DNA from 2 places in the Effusibacillus sp. SKA8 genome. Region 2 is predicted to be linked to the other one. Evidence: riboswitches for the same ligand, from Rfam matches in the RefSeq annotation. Region 2 holds a riboswitch; the other holds the start of a gene.
The links. Region 2 has a riboswitch for thiamine pyrophosphate ahead of thiE (thiamine phosphate synthase). Riboswitches for the same ligand answer to the same signal wherever they lie in the genome.
Positions count from the first base shown of each region.

Region 1: it holds a riboswitch for thiamine pyrophosphate, as region 2 does, so the genes downstream of both, thiC (phosphomethylpyrimidine synthase ThiC) here and thiE (thiamine phosphate synthase) in region 2, are expected to answer to the same signal.

Region 1 is NZ_JBZCSF010000010.1:86,397-95,598, reverse strand. It holds gene AC4ED1_RS09845 (hypothetical protein) at 1-1,571, opposite strand, end outside; gene AC4ED1_RS09840 (hypothetical protein) at 1,568-2,353, opposite strand; gene AC4ED1_RS09835 (hypothetical protein) at 2,453-3,613, opposite strand; gene thiC (phosphomethylpyrimidine synthase ThiC) at 3,829-5,610, opposite strand; TPP riboswitch at 5,766-5,880, opposite strand; gene purD (phosphoribosylamine--glycine ligase) at 5,953-7,218, opposite strand; gene purH (bifunctional phosphoribosylaminoimidazolecarboxamide formyltransferase/IMP cyclohydrolase) at 7,541-9,124, opposite strand.
Region 2 is NZ_JBZCSF010000014.1:3,535-12,736, forward strand. It holds gene AC4ED1_RS11725 (carbon starvation CstA family protein) at 1-840, opposite strand, end outside; gene AC4ED1_RS11730 (MBL fold metallo-hydrolase) at 977-1,624, opposite strand; gene AC4ED1_RS11735 (thiazole synthase) at 1,638-2,429, opposite strand; gene thiS (sulfur carrier protein ThiS) at 2,446-2,646, opposite strand; gene thiE (thiamine phosphate synthase) at 2,630-3,286, opposite strand; TPP riboswitch at 3,382-3,484, opposite strand; partial or broken gene AC4ED1_RS11750 (MFS transporter) at 3,492-4,869, opposite strand; gene AC4ED1_RS11755 (CoA-binding protein) at 5,077-5,508, opposite strand; gene AC4ED1_RS11760 (hypothetical protein) at 5,646-5,828, opposite strand; gene AC4ED1_RS11765 (YhcN/YlaJ family sporulation lipoprotein) at 5,918-6,499, shown strand; gene AC4ED1_RS11770 (ATP-binding protein) at 6,556-8,328, opposite strand; gene AC4ED1_RS11775 (response regulator transcription factor) at 8,325-9,035, opposite strand; gene ccsB (c-type cytochrome biogenesis protein CcsB) at 9,107-9,202, opposite strand, start outside.

The DNA.
Region 1 (9,202 bases), on a different contig from region 2:
ACCAGCGCGCTTGTCGCCAGAATCCGGGCGGGCGGCTCCGGATACTGCAGAATCTCCTTCCGGAAGTCCTCCCACTTGCGCAACCGGATCGCGGTATGAGCCGGACTTACGTAGTGGAGAACCCGTTGTTCTTCCCATGTAAAAATCAGAGTGTTTTCCGTCGAAACATTCGCCTTCACATAGCGGGCAAGTTGCATCATTGGGGATTCGGTCGCATGAGCTTCCTTTAAAAGCGGATACGAAACGCCAGTCATCGCAATCCCCCAGACAACTCCCAAAACCGTGAAGATTCGCCGCTGCAAAACAGTGTGTAGCGGCGCCGCCCAACCGGCCAGCCGCCACAGCCCCGTCACCAGCAAATAAAGAAGCGGCGGCAGCAGCGGCAGTATGTGTCTTGGCTTCTCGACATTCTGCGCAAAAAACGCCCAAAGCAGATAAGGAACGATCCAGATCAGTAAAAATACCGCTTTTCCGGCGGGAAGCCGGTGACCAAAGCCACCCGTCAACCCCAACCTTCCGCCAGCTGCAAAAAGGCGAATGGCGCTTGCTGCGGCAAGACCCACGGCGCCCGCCGCAATCAGAACCGTCGAAATCCACCGCCACACTTCCGTTTTCAAAAACACTTCCGGGAAGCCGTCAATTCCGGCAAACCTGACGTCTTCCGGCCAGATCGCCCCCAACCCGGCCGCTCCGATCTGGTGGAAGAAAAAAAGTCCGGCACGGGCCAAAAGCGCGCGGTCCAAAAACGTTGAGCCGGCATGATAAACGCCCCCCCAGTCGGAGAAATGGCCGCCCGTAAAAGACACGGCCACCGCCAGAAACGAATCGATGCCGCCCGTTGAAACAATCAAGGCCGATAACCAGACCGCACAGGTGACGGCCACCGCCCCGGCGGAAACCGCTGCAAGGCCAAGCCGCCGCATCACCGGGAGCCCGGATGTGCGAAACACACGAACGACCGCCCACAACCAGAGGGCTGACAGCGCCCAATAGGAGACGCGAACTCCAAGCAACAGCCCCAACGTGATTCCTGCCGCCAGCAAACACCATGCGGCCGGACTCGTCAGCCACCGCGCAGCTCCGTTTCCCGGCTTTCTCCCCACCCGTGCGGTCCCGCCGTCTCCCGCCGCGCTCCACGAAAAATACGCGAGCCAGGCGGCCAGAAGCACGCCGAGCGATTCGGACATCGGCTGAATGCCGGTCACCAGCGGCAGCGGAGCCAACGCGTATAACCATACCGTGATCCGGGCAATCGCCGGAGACCCCATTTTATGAAACAACAGCCAGAGCGGAATGACCGTCAAACCGCTCGCTGCGGCTGACAATACGCTCAACGCCAAAAATGGGTCCTGCAGCCATAGCCAAAACAGGTGCGCAACCAAAATGTAGACCGGATATCCCGGAAAATGCGGCTGCATCCGGGAGAGATCATACTGCTCAAGGGCAAGCGCAAAATCCACGTCGTCCCATCCGGTCGGGTACGGGGCGATGAACAAAAGCCTTATGGCGACCGCAACCGCTGTCGAGACGACAAGGCCGACTCCTGCCCGCAACCGTTCCCGCCGGCTCACTTTCGCATCTTCTTTCGCGTGAATACGACAATTCCCGCGACGACGGCCACAATCATGGCGATCGGAATCCAGTTCTTCACATCGGAAAAATCGGTCCCGACTTGTTGGGTCCGGTTTTTCTCATTGCCGGGACCGCTGCCTTCCGTAAAATGGCCGATCTCCAAACTCTGCAACCCGACTTGTTTCTGCAAGGACTTCAAAATGGTTTCTTTGCTGGCTTTGAAGGCGGCCGGATCCGGCTCTTTCACACCGACGCCGAACAACCCCGGATTCCCCAAAGATTGCAGCGCTTTCTCGAACTCCTGCCGCAGCGCGGCATCTAACGCGGGATCTTTTTGCTTCACTGCCGGCGAAAGGGCTTCATACGTGGCGTTCGCTTTCGCGATCAGCAGCTTGCCTTGCTTGTAATTCTGAAAATCTTTTTCGATGTTGTCGAGCCGTCTGGCGATATTCAAAACCAGGATCTTCTGCATGTCGGAAATGACGTTTTCCTTCTTCCTGTCCTTTAAGTTCGCCAATACCGATGCCGCCGGTTCGGTTCCCATGTGCATGTCGAGTTCCTGCTTGACGGGCTCGAACACCGCTTTGGCCCCGTCAAAATCGGGTGGTGTTTCGTTCAGTTTCGCCACTATTTTTTTGTACGCTTCAGCCACCGGCTCCTCATTCGGGTCCCCGTACGAATAGGCGTTTGCCGTAGCCGGGACCCATCCGGCAACCCATATCAACACAAAAGCGCCAAGCAACCCGTTGTGCAGTCGCTTCCATATCCCTGACTTTCCCATTGCTGCCACCCCTCCGCTCCGCCTTAACCAAGCGGAGTCCACTGTTACGGTCGAATGTGTGCAAACGGGGTACCCGGTTTCCCGGATACCCTTTTTATACTATTTTCCTGCTTTTCCGAGTTTATCCAACGCAGGTTCGATCTCTTTTTTATAGAGCGCTTCCGCTTTCGTCTTGTCGTTCGCCTTCGCCGCTTTCACCAGTTCGCCCGCTTTTTCAAGCAGCGCCTTGGTTTCGGCTTCGCCCAGCAATTTCTTGGCGTCCGCCTCGATCACCTGAATGAAGAGAGCGCCTTCCAAAGCGGTGACAGCTCCTTTGTCCTTGCCGAAATTCTCGAAGGATTCCTTGTATTCACCCTTCGCAACACTTGCAAAGGCGCGGACAAACGCTTTGTTGATTTCGTCGCCTTTGATGTCTTTCGCGGCCGTTTTCAGATCGAATTTGTTTTGGATGAATTCCGCGTCTTCTTTGGCGGATTTCGCAAGGTACCCGTAAAGCGACTGATAGAAAGCCCATCCTTCCGCCTGCTCCGCCTTCGGGTCTTTCCCCTCCCGTACCGCCTTCTCAATCTTGTAAGCGTACCCTTGCGCGCCGCCAACCGCAAGATAGAACGCCTTCATCAAAGTCTTGTCGACCACTTGCTTTGCCAGAGAGAAATCGAGTTTGTTGCCGCCCTCGATTGCGGTGGCCATATCTTGCAACGCGCCGTCAATCGCGGCCGCCAGTTGGGTTCCATACGCCTTGTCTCGCTTCTCGACAGTGGATTTGAGGACACCGTTGTAGTACGCTTTTGCCTCCTCGACTTCCTCCTTGGCTTTCGTCTTGTCGGAGAAATGCTCCTCCGCTTCTTTCAATTCGTGGCGGAGAGTCAAGAAGAACGCCTTTTGGCCAAGCTTGTTAACGATTTGCTCGACGATGTCGGATTTCAACTGACCGTCTTTGCCCGCTTTGACCGCATTGGAAATTTGCTGGTCGAGCTCTTCCTTGAACTCGCTGTCGCGAGCTTGCACGAACGTCTTGAACTGATCGTTGTAGAGCTTTTCGATTTTGTCGTAATCCACCTTGCCGCCGTCTTTGCCTTTGGCCAGCTCGTCAACCATCTCCTTGTACGCCTTGACTTGTGCGTCGGCAGCCGATTTTTGCTCTTTCGGAGCCTCTTGTTTCGGCTGTTCCGCCGGTTTACCAGCCTCTTGCTTCGCGCCGCAAGCAGTTAAAACCAATGAAGATGCAAATACTGCAATGGCCCATTTCTTGTATAACACGTCGTTTCTCCCCCTGAATATGTAGTTTGTTTGGAATGATTCCAATTTAAATGATAATGATTATCAATTCCAATATTAGAATACAACGAGCCGGGTGTTTTGTAAAGGGGGAAAATCAAAAAAGAAAGCACCCCAAAGGGTGCATCATTCAGCAATACAGTCATTCGGCCATCTCCCGTCCGATCTCCGGCACTCGTCGCATGCCGTGTACTCCCTCACCGGTAAATTTGCCCGCCGCTTTCCCGGAATTCCTTCGCCTTTTCCTTCAGCCCCTCTTCGATCGCCGCCTCAAAGTCAACGCCCTTGGTTTCGGCATATTCGCGGATATCCTGCGTGATCCTCATGCTGCAGAATTTGGGGCCGCACATCGAACAAAAATGCGCCGTTTTGGCCCCTTCGGCCGGAAGCGTTTCATCATGATACTCCATTGCCCGTTCCGGATCGAGGGACAGGTTGAACTGGTCGCGCCACCGGAATTCGAAGCGTGCCTTGGAGAGGGCGTCGTCCCGTTTTTGGGCGCCAGGATGCCCTTTTGCCAGATCGGCAGCGTGCGCCGCAATCTTATAGGCGATCACTCCTTCGCGAACGTCGTTTTTGTTCGGAAGGCCCAGGTGTTCCTTCGGGGTCACGTAACAAAGCATCGCAGTGCCGTACCAACCGATCATCGCCGCGCCGATCGCGGAAGTGATGTGGTCATAACCTGGCGCGATATCGGTCGTCAGCGGTCCCAACGTATAGAACGGCGCCTCATGGCAGATTTCCATCTGGAGATCCACATTTTCTTTAATCTTGTGCATCGGAACATGGCCGGGGCCTTCGATCATCACCTGAACGTCGTGTTTCCAAGCGATTTCGGTCAGTTCGCCCAGCGTTTTCAGTTCGGCGAATTGGGCCTCGTCGTTGGCGTCGGCGATCGATCCCGGGCGCAAGCCGTCTCCCAGCGAGAAGGCCACATCGTAGGTTTTCATGATTTCGCAAATCTCTTCAAAGTGGGTATACAGGAAGTTCTCCTGATGATGGGCGAGGCACCACGCCGCCATAATCGAGCCGCCGCGGGACACGATGCCGGTTACCCGTTTGGCGGTCAGCGGGATGTACCGCAAAAGCACGCCGGCGTGAATCGTGAAATAATCGACACCCTGTTCCGCCTGTTCGATCAACGTGTCGCGATAGACCTCCCAACTGAGATCCTCCACCACGCCGTTCACTTTTTCCAGGGCTTGATAGATCGGAACCGTTCCGATGGGAACGGGAGAATTGCGGATGATCCATTCGCGCGTAGTGTGGATGTTCTTTCCCGTGGACAGATCCATGACCGTGTCCGCGCCCCAGCGAATCGCCCAGGTCATCTTCTCGACTTCCTCTTCAATCGACGAAGCGACGGCGGAATTTCCAATATTGGCGTTCACTTTCACGTGAAAATTGCGCCCGATAATCATCGGCTCGCTTTCCGGATGGTTGATGTTCGCCGGAATGATCGCGCGGCCGCGGGCCACCTCTTCCCGGACAAATTCCGGCGACACCCCTTCCCGTATCGCGATGAACTCCATCTCCGGCGTAACGATGCCGCGGCGGGCATAGTGCAACTGTGTCACGTTTTTTCCCGGTTTCGCCCGCAGCGGACGGCGCTTGAGCCCCGGAAAAATCTCGCGGTTCGCCCGGGGATCGTCTGCCCGCAACCCATCGTCTTCCGGTTTGACTTCCCTCCCCTCATACTCTTCCACATCGCCCCGTTCCAAAATCCAACCGCGGCGCAAAGCCGGAAGCCCTTTTCGAATATCGACGGAACATGCGGCATCCGTATAAGGACCGCTTGTGTCGTAAACGCGAACGGGTTCGTTTTCAACCTCTCCCTGCGGAGTCGTCGACGGATGCAGTTGGATTTCCCGCATCGGAACCCGAATATCGGGGCGCGAACCCTGCACGTACACTTTGCGGCTCCCCGGAAAAGCGGACTTCAACTCGATGGCGGGCCGGTCTTGCAAACTTTTGGTCATATCCTTACCTCCTTTTTTTCGGAAACGACCCGAGCTTGGCAGACATGACCGGATAAAAACGGCAGGATTGGCTGTACAAGAAACCGGGTCCCGTTCAAAAACAGGACCCGGCCGACAATCCGCAAACGGGCAATCGCAAGCCTATCCGCGAAAAGATGCAAGCCAAACTACTTTCCCACGCTGGTATGATCCAGATCAGGTCCCGAGAGTCAAGGAACTTCATCGCGTTCCTTTCTCAGCCCAAGCTCTTGGGCACCCCTAGTAGCAACACTTTTTTTCTTACAATTCTAAATTACTCCAAGTGAAGAAGGTTTACAAGGCGGTTTTTGAAAAATTGCCTGGCTATTCCCGAAACGCTTTGTCGGAAATATCCGTCCGGTAGTGCATGCCTTCGAAACGGATGGATTTTACCCCGCGATAAGCCGCTTCTTTGGCTGCTTTCAAATCGGGCCCAAAGCCGGTTATGCCGAACACCCGGCCGCCGTTTGTGACAAACCGCCCGTTGGCGGCGGCAGTTCCCGCATGGAATGCCACCACTTGTTCCGGCAACCGGTCAAGCCCTTCAATCACGTCACCCTTCCTGTAAGCACCGGGATATCCTTGGGCCGCAAGAATGACACAAACGGCAGCCCCATTTTTCCAGGAAAGATTCACTTCGTTCAACCGGCCGTCGATCACCGCCTCCACCACGTCAACCAGATCGTTCTCCAACAAAGGCAGCACAACCTGCGTCTCCGGGTCGCCAAAACGGGCGTTAAACTCAATCACCTTCGGGCCTTCCGCCGTCAGCATCAATCCGGCGTACAGCACGCCTTTGTACGGCGTTCCTTTTGCCGCCAGCGCCTGAACCGCCGGGCGAACAATCGCCGCTTCCACTTCCCGCAACAGATCTTCGGTTACTTTGGGCACCGGCGCATAGGTTCCCATGCCTCCGGTATTCGGGCCGCGGTCCCCGTCGAAAACTTGCTTGTGATCCTGCGAGGGCACCATCAGTTTCACCGTCGTTCCATCCACAAATGCCATAACCGTCGCTTCTTCGCCCGCAAGAAACTCTTCGACCACCACCTGGCTTCCCGCCTCGCCAAACGCCTTCGCTTCCATAATCGTCCGGACGGCATCCTCCGCTTCGGCGAGGGTTTGCGCCACAATCACGCCTTTTCCCGCCGCCAAACCATCCGCTTTTACGACGATCGGGGCGCCTTGTTCCCGAATGTATTGCAAAGCGGCTCGCATATCCGTGAAAGTGCGGTACTTGGCTGTGGGAATCCCGTTGGTCAGCATCAAATCCTTGGCGAACGCCTTGCTGCCTTCAATCAGGGCGGCCGCTTTGCACGGTCCGAAAATCCGCAGCCCGCGCCGCTCAAACTCGTCCACCACACCCGCCAAAAGGGCCGCTTCCGGTCCGACCACCGTCAGATCGATTTTTTCCCGCTCCGCAAAATCGGCCAACCGGTTGACCGCATCCGCAGGAATCGCGACACACTCCGCCAGTTCCGCGATCCCAGCATTGCCCGGAGCGCAGAACACCTTTTGCACGCGCGGGCTTTGGGCTAGCTTCCAGACAAGAGCGTGTTCACGACCCCCGCTTCCGATCACGAGCACTTTCATACAATTGCCCTCCTTTTTCGACAGACAAGGTCTGACCTCCTGTTTGCATGCGGTTCTGACCTGCCGTATCTGTGCATCTGCAGCCATACAAGGTCTGACCTGTGTTTGACATCCGCTTCTTTTTCCGCACGCGCCTTTTTCGCTCCCGTCTGTCAAACGATGTCACGCGATGCGGGATTTTGAACGCGAACACGGGTCAGACCTTATTTTTCAATTTGTTGTCTTGTGGCTATCGCATTTCCAAGCCATTTCGCGTCATATCTTGGCAGATTTCTCCGCTGCTTGTCGAATTCAAAAATTCGACAAGCAAATCGGCAAAAAATTAATGCTTAAAGTGCCGGATTCCGGTAAACACCATCGCAATTCCCAAACGGTCCGCCGCCTCGATGGATTCCGCGTCTTTAATGGAACCGCCCGGCTGAATGATCGCCGTGATTCCCGCTTTCCCCGCCTCTTCAACGGTATCGGGCATCGGGAAGAACGCGTCGGAGGCAAGCACCGCTCCTTTCGCCAGATCGCCCGCCTGTTCAATCGCGATTTTGGCGGCTCCGACCCGGTTCATCTGCCCGGCGCCGATGCCGATGGTTCGGTTCTCGCGCACCAACACGATCGCGTTGGACTTGACGTGTTTGACCACCTTCCAGCCGAACAGAAGCTGTTTCAATTCTTCCTGCGTCGGCTGGCGGCGGGTCACCACTTGCAAGTCGTTCTCCGAAACGGCCTTCCGATCCAGGTCTTGAATCAACAAACCGCCTTCCACTTTCAATGTGGTGCGGGAAACGGAAAGCGCGGACGCGGATTGTTCGCCGTCAGGGCCTTTGGCGGCGCTGTCCGCCCCTCCTTCTCCGACTGCCACTTCCAGCAGCCTGAGGTTTTTCTTTTTGCTCAAAATGTCAAACGCCGCCGGCTCAAAACCAGGCGCCAGAATAATTTCCAGGAACAGTTCGGACATTGCCCGGGCGGTCTCAACGTCCACTGGGCGGTTCAATGCGATGATGCCGCCAAAGATGGAGACCGGGTCCGCCTCGTACGCTTTCTTCCAAGCCCCGCAGATCGTATCCGCAATTCCGACACCGCACGGATTGGTGTGTTTCACCGCTACAACAGCGGGTTCCCTGAATTCCTTGACGATGGAAAGCGCCGCGTTGGCATCGTTGATGTTGTTGTAGGACAATTCTTTCCCGTGCAGTTGTTTCGCTCCCGCGATGGTGTCCGCGCCCGCAGCCGGTTCGCGATAGAACGCCGCTTTTTGGTGCGGATTTTCGCCGTACCGGAGATCCTGCGCTTTTTCGTAAGTCAGCGTGATCGTTTCCGGGAACTCTTCCCCTGTCTGGCTCGTCATGTACTGAGCCACCAGCGCGTCGTAGGCGGCGGTGTGACGGAACACCTTGGCCGCTAGGGCAAGGCGGGTTTCTTCCGGAATCGGTTGTCCCGCGTCGAGACTTTCCACTACCAAGCCGTAATCGGCAGCGTCCACCAGCACGATCACATCGCGGTAATTTTTCGCGGCGGCGCGAAGCATGGAAGGTCCGCCGATGTCGATGTTCTCGATGGCTTCCTCATGGGTTACGCCCGGTTTGAGAATCGTTTCTTTAAACGGGTAGAGGTTCACCACAACCAGATCGATCGGCCGGATCCCAAGCCTTTCAATCGCCTGCATATGCTCCGGATTGCTTCTCACAGCCAATAAACCGCCGTGTATGTTCGGATGGAGGGTTTTCACCCGTCCGTCCATAATCTCCGGAAAGCCAGTGACATCCGAAATGCCCGTCACCGGGATGCCCTCTTGTTCGAGCAGTTTCGCGGTTCCTCCGGTCGATACAACCTCCACGCCGTGCCGGACAAGCGCTTTCGCCAGTTCCACCACGCCGGTCTTGTCCGATACGCTGATTAACGCCCGTTTCATGGCAAAAAAACCCCCCAACCAAATCCCCATCAAAGTAACGCGAACACCTCCGCCAAACTGACGTCAAGCTTCGCCGCG
Region 2 (9,202 bases):
GCGTGGCGCCAGCAACAACCAAACCGGCAAGATCGATGCGATAAAGCCGTAAATGGCGATCATGATCGCCAGCTGGTCGGCCCGGAAGGTAAACATTTTCGACAACGCCGGGTCTGCAGCGACATACTGGCCGGCCCACAGAGACAAAATCAGCAGCACAAATCCGATAACGGAACCTTCGAAAACGCGTCCCGGACGGATAAACCGCATGTAAATCCCCATAAAGATGGCAATCGGAATCGTCATTGCAATCGTAAACACGCCCCACGGAGATTCCGCAAGCGCTTTCACAACCACCAAACCCAGCACGGCAATCAAGATGATCATAATCGCAAGAATCCCAAACGACGCGATCATTCCGCCAAACGGGCCGACTTCTTCTTTTGCCATTTGCCCGAGCGATTTGCCGTTTCGGCGCATCGACGCCATCAAAATCACGGAGTCTTGCACGGCTCCCGCAAGAACGACGCCGACAATAATCCAAAGCGCCCCCGGCAGATATCCCATCTGGGCCGCCAGAATTGGGCCGACCAACGGACCCGCTCCTGCAATTGCGGCAAAGTGATGCCCGAATAACACCCATTTTTGCGTCGGAACGTAGTCCTTCCCGTCGTTGTTGATTTCAGCCGGGGTCGCGCGGTTGTCATTCACTTCGTAAATTTTTCTGGCGATAAATTTACTATAAAATCGATATGCAACCGCATACGAGCTGACAGCGGCAACAACCAGCCAGGCGGCTGAAATTGTTTCCCCTCTCGACAGTGCCAGCAGTCCGAACGCCGCGGCGCCAAGGACCGAAATCGCGGTCCAGAGCAGAATGGAAAGCACTCCTTTTTTCACAAAGACCCCCCTCTGTAAATTTTAATAATTTTAAGTTAATAATCTAATTATATCTCCCCCTTTGGCAACAAATCAATCCTCCACACATATTCCATTATCGGAAAACAGGATGGTGGTGCAACCCATTTACATCCTCCTATTTCCCGTTATGGACATAATCATCCCGGACAAACGGGTTGTAGTTTCGTTCCCGTCCGATGGTCGTCTCCGGCCCGTGGCCGGGATACACGATCGTATTTGGTGGAAGCGTGTAGAGTTTGGTTTTGATGCTTGTCGCCAGCGTGTCAAAATCCCCACCGGGCAAATCCGTTCTCCCGACGCTTCCGTAAAACAGCGTATCGCCTGCAAACACTTGATTCTCCAAAATGTAGGCGACCGATCCGGGGGAATGTCCCGGCACGAAAACCACCGACAACTCGCGATCCGCAAACGGGATTTTATCGCCCTCCGCGACAAACCGGTCCGCTGCGGGACCGGTAATCAACCCTCCTAGTTGCGGCCATCTGCCCGATCCGTTCAACATGGGATCGGTCAGCCAGTTTTTTTCGTTTTCGTGGATGAGAATCGGGGCTCCAGTCAATTCTTTGAGTTTTCCAAGCCCTCCGATATGGTCCAAATGAGCGTGGGTCAACAAAATATGCGTCACCTGATAACCGTCGATCGCATCCAGCACAATGTCCGGGTTATACCCCGGATCAATGACAATGGCAGTGCGTGTACCCTCATCCGTAAGAACGTAACAGTTCGTTTGAAACGCACCAAGCGCGAACCCCTGAATGTGCATGCCGGTCTCCTCCCTATTCGATCATGCCTTCAAGCGGAGAGGACGCGCTTGCGTACCGTTTTTTCGGAATTCTGCCGGCAAGATAACCCTTGCGTCCCGCTTCCACCGCCAGTTTCATCGCCTCCGCCATCAACACCGGATCTTTCGCGCCGGCCACAGCGGTGTTGAGCAGCACACCGTCCGCACCCAGTTCCATCGCCAGGGCCGCATCCGCCGGAGAGCCGACTCCCGCATCAATGATGACCGGAACTTTTGCTTCTTCAATGATGAATTTGAGATAATGCGGGTTCACGATTCCCAGTCCGGAACCGATCGGGGAAGCGCCCGGCATCACGGCGTGCGCACCCGCATCCTGCAAGCGGCGGGCAAGAATCGGGTCATCTGAAGTGTAGGTCAGAACCGTAAACCCCTCCTCGACAAGAATCCGGGTCGCTTTTAGCGTTTCGATCGGATCGGGCAAAAGGGTTTTCGGATCGCCGATCACTTCGACTTTGATCATGTCACACAGTCCCGACGCTTGGGCGAGACGCGCAATGCGAACCGCTTCTTCCGCCGTGGTGGCACCGGCGGTGTTCGGCAGCAGGGTGAATTTTTTTAGATCCAGACGTTCCAGGAAATTCGGCGCATCCGGATTCTCAAGATTCAGCCGCCGGACGGCAAATGTCAGCACCTCGGCACCGGACGCGTCGACCGCCCGTTGCTGTATGTCCAAATCGGGGAACTTGCCCGTGCCAAGAAACAGCCGGGAGCTAAAAACGTGGTTGCCAATCCGCAATTCATCCGTTTGCATGGTTTGTATTGCCATTTGGTATCCTCCTTAATCAACCGCCACCAACAAAGTGGACGATCTCGATTTTGTCTCCGGGTGCCACTTTGGTTGCCCCGTACTTTTCCCGCGGCACAATCTCCAGATTGTGCTCGATCACGATAATCTTGTCGCTGAGACCGTAATGGTTAACCACATCGGCAAGCGTTTTGGCACCGGGAATATTTTTGACCTGACCGTTAATCGTAAGTTCCATGCCGTTTCCCGTCCTCCCCCCGAACGCGATCGATTGCTGACCGCATGGCAAACGCCGCTCCGTACACGTCATCAGCTCCTATGATCGCGCTGATCACAGCGACTCCGTTTGCGCCGGCGCGGATAATTTCGCCCACATCTTCCCGTTTGATTCCGCCGATCGCTACAATCGGAATCGATACGTGGCGGCGGACCTCCCGCACCCCTTCCACACCGATAGCCGCTTTTGCATCGGGTTTGGTTTCGGTCGGATTGACAGGTCCCAATCCGATGTAATCGGCGCCCGCCCGTTCTGCTGCCACCGCTTCCCGCGGATTGTGCGTCGAGATGCCGACGATCTTGTCGGGTCCGAGCAACTCTCTTGCGGTTCCGATCGGCAGATCGTCCTGGCCGAGATGCACGCCATCCGCATTGGAAGCAAGCGCAATATCCAACCTGTCATTGACAATAAACGGGATCCCTTTCTCTCTCGTCAGCCTCCGCAAAACGGTTGCCATTTCCAACAAAGCCCTGCCCGACAAGTCTTTTTCCCGCAATTGAACGCAGTCCGCTCCGCCGCGAATGGCTTCGTTGATCACGTCTTCCAGGCGCCGCCCTTTTAAAAAAGCGGAACCGGTTATCACATACAATCTGCTGTCCATACAAATTCACACTTCTCTTTCCGCGTCAGATAGCAAAAAAACCGCTTCCTTACTACGGGAAGGCGGCAAATGACGCAAGAATGACGCAATTTATGCAGTGTCGTCACCCACTTCCCTACGCTAGCATTATCTAGTGCCAGGTTCCAAGGGTTGAGGAAATCCTCTCTCAGCCGACAAGCAGCACCCCTAGTGGAGATATATCGATTCAAAAGTAACATATTTCAGCAAGAAAAGAAAGGGGGATAAAGAAAAGGCAAAGATGTCCTCCCATCTGCCCGGCACAAGTGTACGAAAGATTGATCGTGTTTCTACTGGACAGTTTTTCCCTTTTTTCTGTCCAAGGTCCAACAAAGGGTGTCAACAGAGCACCAAGCAGGACAAACAGCAAGCCGTACAGAAACACGTTGTGCAATGTATCCACCAAAGCCGTCTTCAAAACCGGAAGCAGCAGTTGTTGGACAGCGGATGGTATTTTTTGCAATGTTTCCGGGCTTAATAAGATCGAATACAAGCCTTGGAGATTGCTTCTGATCATCGATGCAAACTGTTCCGCCATCCCGTGCGACTGGGGAGGCAGTTTTTCCAGCATCGGCACCAGCTGTTCGGTCAACAAACTGGTTGAACGATAATTCATAACAGCCCCCAAAATCGTCATCCCGAATGTTCCTCCGATTTGCCGAAAAAATTGGCTGGAGGAAGTGACCACCCCCAGTTCTGACCTGGGAAACGCTTCTTGCAGAGCGAGGGTTAGGATCGGCATCATCAGACCAAAATTCCCACCCCAAGCACCATCATATAACTCATGGCGACCCATTTTGAAGTCAGGATTCCCATTGTCGACAAGAGCCAAAATCCCACAGCCATTGTGATCATCCCGATCATAATTTGGGTACGGATGCCAATTTTTCTTACCGATCGACCGCCAAGAATACTTGCCGCTATCATGGTGAGCATCATGGGCATCATGACGGTTCCGGAGGCGGAAGGACTAATTCTAATAATTCCTTGCATAAACAGGGGGACAAACATAATGGCTCCGAACATCCCGACAGACATCAGGAAGCCGATCCCGTTCAAAACGGAGAAGGGTTTATGTTCAAACAAGTACATCGGTAAAATGGGTTCACGTGTTTTCGACTCGATGACCGCAAACAGAGCGAGAAACACCGCTGACCCAAGAAACAGACTGAGGATTTGCCACGATGTCCAGGGGTAATCTTTGCCCCAAAACGTTAACGCAAGCAGCAAGCTGACCACGCCGCCAATCATCGTAATAATCCCGCCAATGTCAATTGCAACCGGTCGATCAGCATGATGCCCCTTAAGCCCCATGCTGATCAGGACAGTTGCCAAAATGCCAACCGGAAGATTTATGTAGAAAACCTAAAAATTGTAAGCTCCGCAACATACACCACTTTCCGACCGATCAGGTCGGCAAGTTTGCCGGCAACCGGGACAACTGCTGTAGAACTTAACATATACGCCGTCGTTAACCAGGTCATCATGTCTAATCCGCCAAGTTCTCCGACAATCTTAGGCATTGCAGTGCCGACGATTGTATTGTCCAGAGATGCAAAAAGCATGGCTACAATCAGTCCGGCGATCAGGAGCGGTCTGCATGGGTTTGCTCCTTTTCGGCTGGTAGCGTGGCTGCCCGATCCGGATTCATGAAATCAGTTCCTCCCCTGTATCCTATTTTTCTGAAACAGCGGATGGTCGTTCTCCCATCCTTAATGATAATTTGCCCCATATCGGCAATCCAATTCCAAATCAGGAGAGGAAAGCTATTTTTAAAGCGCCTCTTGGTCGAGCAAGCGGCGATGTTCGATTTTCATACAAGCGTCCTGGATGGCCATCATCCCCGCTTCCTCAACCCGCTGGCACTGCTCGTCGTTGACGATGCCCAGCTGGATCCAGACCGCTTTCGGCTTGTGCTTCATTTGCATCACCTGATCGACGACTTCCGGAATTTGCTCGCTTCGACGGAATACGTCAACAATATCGACGGGGCCTTCGACATCCAACAGCGTCGGGTAGGCCTTCCGTCCCAATACGGTCGTCAGTTTGGGATTGATCGGAACGATTTCATATCCCTGTGACTGCAAATACTGGGCCACTTGATTGCTCGCTTTGGCCGGATCGTCCGACAGGCCAAACACGGCAATCGTCTTGGATTCACGCAGCAATTTCGCAATTTTTTGATCATCCGGATTTTTGTGCATAGTCAATTCCTCCTAACATCTCTACTCCAGTGCTTCAATCTGGAGCATGGAATTTTTTGTTGAATTTTCGACCGGGGCAACCGACAATTTCCATCATTTTTCGGAATTTTGCCAATTGTTCCACGTGAAAAAGCCAGTCACCACAGGTATTTCACGCCGTAGCGCCCGGATTTCGTTTGATAAATGCCGACAAATCGGGGAGACCTGGCCGGATTGGTCCACCAGTCGTCCCGAATTCTCGCCGCCAGACAACCCGCCTGAAATTTGCTGTCAAACAGTTTCCCGTAATACACCCAAGACATTCCCGTCACCTCTGCCATCTATACTACCCCATATTCAACCAAAATTTCCGTGAGATCCCTTACGAATATTTTGAGGTGCAGGCAATACTACGCCTGAGGTGATTGGTATGAATGATAAAAAATGGGCGGCAGCCATTCTCGCTTTCTGTGCTTTTCTAACCGTTGCGGGGTGTCGTCCGGTAGCCCAGGCGCCAAAATACGGACCGACCGCCGACGGTATGAACCGGCCCAGCCAGGAGCGCACCCCTCCGGGGGAGGAACACCCGTCCGCCAAAGAAGCACCCGAAAAACCGGGCAACCCGGATCAACAAAAAAACATACGAGCGAACCAGCAGGCCGAACGGCCGCAAACGTATGGCAATCCGTCCCAACAAGCGGACCATATCGCACAAATTCTTACGGGGATTCCCGGTGTCGAGCGGGCTTACGTGTTGTTGATCGGCCGCCTTTCCCTGGTTGGTGTCGACTTGAAATCGGACATCAGCGGTTCCAAAATCGATTCGGTCAAATATTCTGTAAAAGAAGCGGCCGAGCGAACGGGACCGGGTTACAAGGCTATCGTCACGGCGGATTTGGACACCGTGACGAGAATCCGCAAACTGGCGGAAGGTGTTCGCGCCGGACGGCCCGTCTCCTCCTTTTCTGACGAAATCGCTGATATCTTAAGCCGCCTGTTTCCGGAAACGTAATCGCTATCCCGGTTATCCCGCAAAAAACACCTGCGAAGTAAAACCCCCTGCTTCTTTTAGTGCAGGGGGGCGGTTTGCTGCAAGAGGGGAAGCATTACGGTAAACGTCGTTCCTTTTCCGACGGTGCTGGAAACCACTATATCACCATGATGTTTGGCCACGATATTTTTTGCGATCGACAATCCCAATCCGGTGCCGCCTTTCGATCGGGTCCGCGCTTTGTCCACTTTGTAGAAACGTTCAAAGATGAAAGGCAAATCCTCTTCCGGGATTCCCTCCCCTGTATCAGAGACCGATACCTGAACATAAGAGCCGAGTTTCCGCATCGAAAGCGTCACGGTTCCGCCGGCTGGGGTATGGCGCATCGCATTGTCGATCAGGTTCGTGAACACCTGTTCCAACCGGTCGGAGTCTCCCACAATCAGGCAGGGTTCTTCTTCCTTCAAATCGACACCAAGGTGAATCTGCCGTTCATGAGCGAGAGTCTGGAACTTGCGCCCGATCCATTTGACGACATTTGTCAAATCAATCTCCGAAGCGTGCAGTTCGAATTGCCCCGCTTCCAACTGGGCCAAATCGAGCAGGTCGTTGACGAGACGCTTCATCCGGTTCGTTTCATCGAGAATGATTTGCGTAAGTTCCCGCCGCTGCTCCGGATCGTCGCCAAACTCATCCAGCAGCGCTTCGCCGTAACCTTGCATCATCGCAAGCGGCGTCCGCAATTCGTGGGACACGCTGGCAACAAAATCCTTGCGCATCCGGTCAAGGGTGCGTTCCTCCGTCACATCCCGGAACACCGCGACGACGCCCCTGACCGCACCGCCGTCCGGTTCGTACAACGGGGTCATCGTCAACGCAATGTAACGCCCCTGCCAGTTAAGTTCCGCAACTTTCGTTTCCGGTTTTTCCAGCACGAGATTTTTCAAATCGTTCAATTCCTTTGGCAGGCGGTCCTCCAGCGGTTGTCCGGTCTCTTCCAACAACAAGGAGCGCAGCCACTTTCTTGCCGGCTGGTTGGCAAGCGTCACCCTGCCTTCCAAATCGGCAGACACCACGCCCGATGTCATCGAGAGCAAAATGCCAGACAACTGTTCTTTTTCCTTCGACAAATTATCGATCGTATCCGTCAAACTTTCGGCCAAGAAGTTCAGAGTATGGCCCAAACGGCCGACTTCGTCCCCGGTCACGACGTTGACTTTCCCGTGAAAGTCGCCCTTCGCCATCTGTTCGGCGACCTTTGTCATTTGGATCACCGGCCGCGAAAGATTCTTCGACACCACAAAGGACAGACCGGTAGTTAGGATAATCGCGATCCCGGCCGCAAAGAAAATCAAGTTCCGGATCTGCTCGATCGCCGTCTCAATGACAGTAACGGGCTGGTGGATCAGCAGCAAGGCGCGAATCCGGCCTTGATCCTGAATCGGATGCAGCACCCAGGCGCTGTTGGTGTCGGAACGAAAATCGCCAAACCCGGGAGTCGTCCCGCGCCGCAAAACCTGTTCGCCCGCCATCATTTTTTGCTTGATGTCCAGCGGCAACGTGTCCAGAAAATTTGAGTCCTGGTTTGAAAAAAGGGGGCCGATGATTTCCATGCGGCTGTTGGATTCATTCAACAGTTCTTCCGCGATCGTCATGGCCAATGTGGAGTCAGGCTGCCGCACCAAAATGCTGCTGATGTAGGCCGCTCTGTTGCGAAGCTCGGTTTCCTGCGCAGAATAAAAATAAGTGTCAAACAACTGCTCCAAAAAAACGGCCAGCACCGACAGGACAAAAACGACCAGAACGATGATCGTCAGCCAGAGTTTGACGACGACGCTGTTGCGAATCACTCGCGCACCTCGAATTTGTAGCCGACGCCCCAGACCGTAACGATCATATCCGCAACCTTTTCCGAATGACGTCCCAGCTTTTCCCGCAACCGTTTCACGTGGGTATCGACAGTGCGCTGGTCGCCGAAGAATTGGTAGTTCCAGACGTCGCGCAACAATTCTTCACGGGAAAACACTTTGTCCGGCCGTTGCATCAGATAACAGAGCAATTCGTATTCTTTCGGGGTCAGGGCAACCTCTTCCTCCCCGACTTGCACCTTGCGCGAGTCCATGTTGACGGTCAACCCATTGATCGAAAGAATCTGGCCAACGTCCTGGTGGACCGGATCGCTCTTCGTTTGGGTGCGCTTGAGCAAAGCTTTAACGCGCATCACAAGTTCACGCGGTGAGAAAGGTTTTACGACATAATCGTCAGCTCCCAGCTCAAACCCGTGAATACGGCTGGATTCGTCCCCGGCGGCGGTCAGCATGATCACGGGAATTTCGCTTTTTTTCCGTATTTCTTCACAAACTTTACGGCCGTCCATTCCCGGGAGCATCAAATCCAAAATGATCAGATCGTACGCATTGCTGAGCGCTTTATCCAGCGCTTCCTTTCCGTCTTCCGCCTCATCGACTTCAAACGCGTTGCGTTCAAGATACATCCGGACCAGCTTGCGAATCCGTTCCTCATCATCCACAACCAAGATACGAACAACGTTTTCCATACTTCTCCCTCCGAATCAGCCGGTTAAAATGAAAGCGTCCCGCTTCATGCGTCCGTAACCGGGCAAACCAGTTAAGCGTACGCATGAAGGCCGACAATCAGGAAATTGACTCCGACCAACAGGAACAAAATAACGACAAATCCTGCCACCGCCATCCAGGAAGCCCG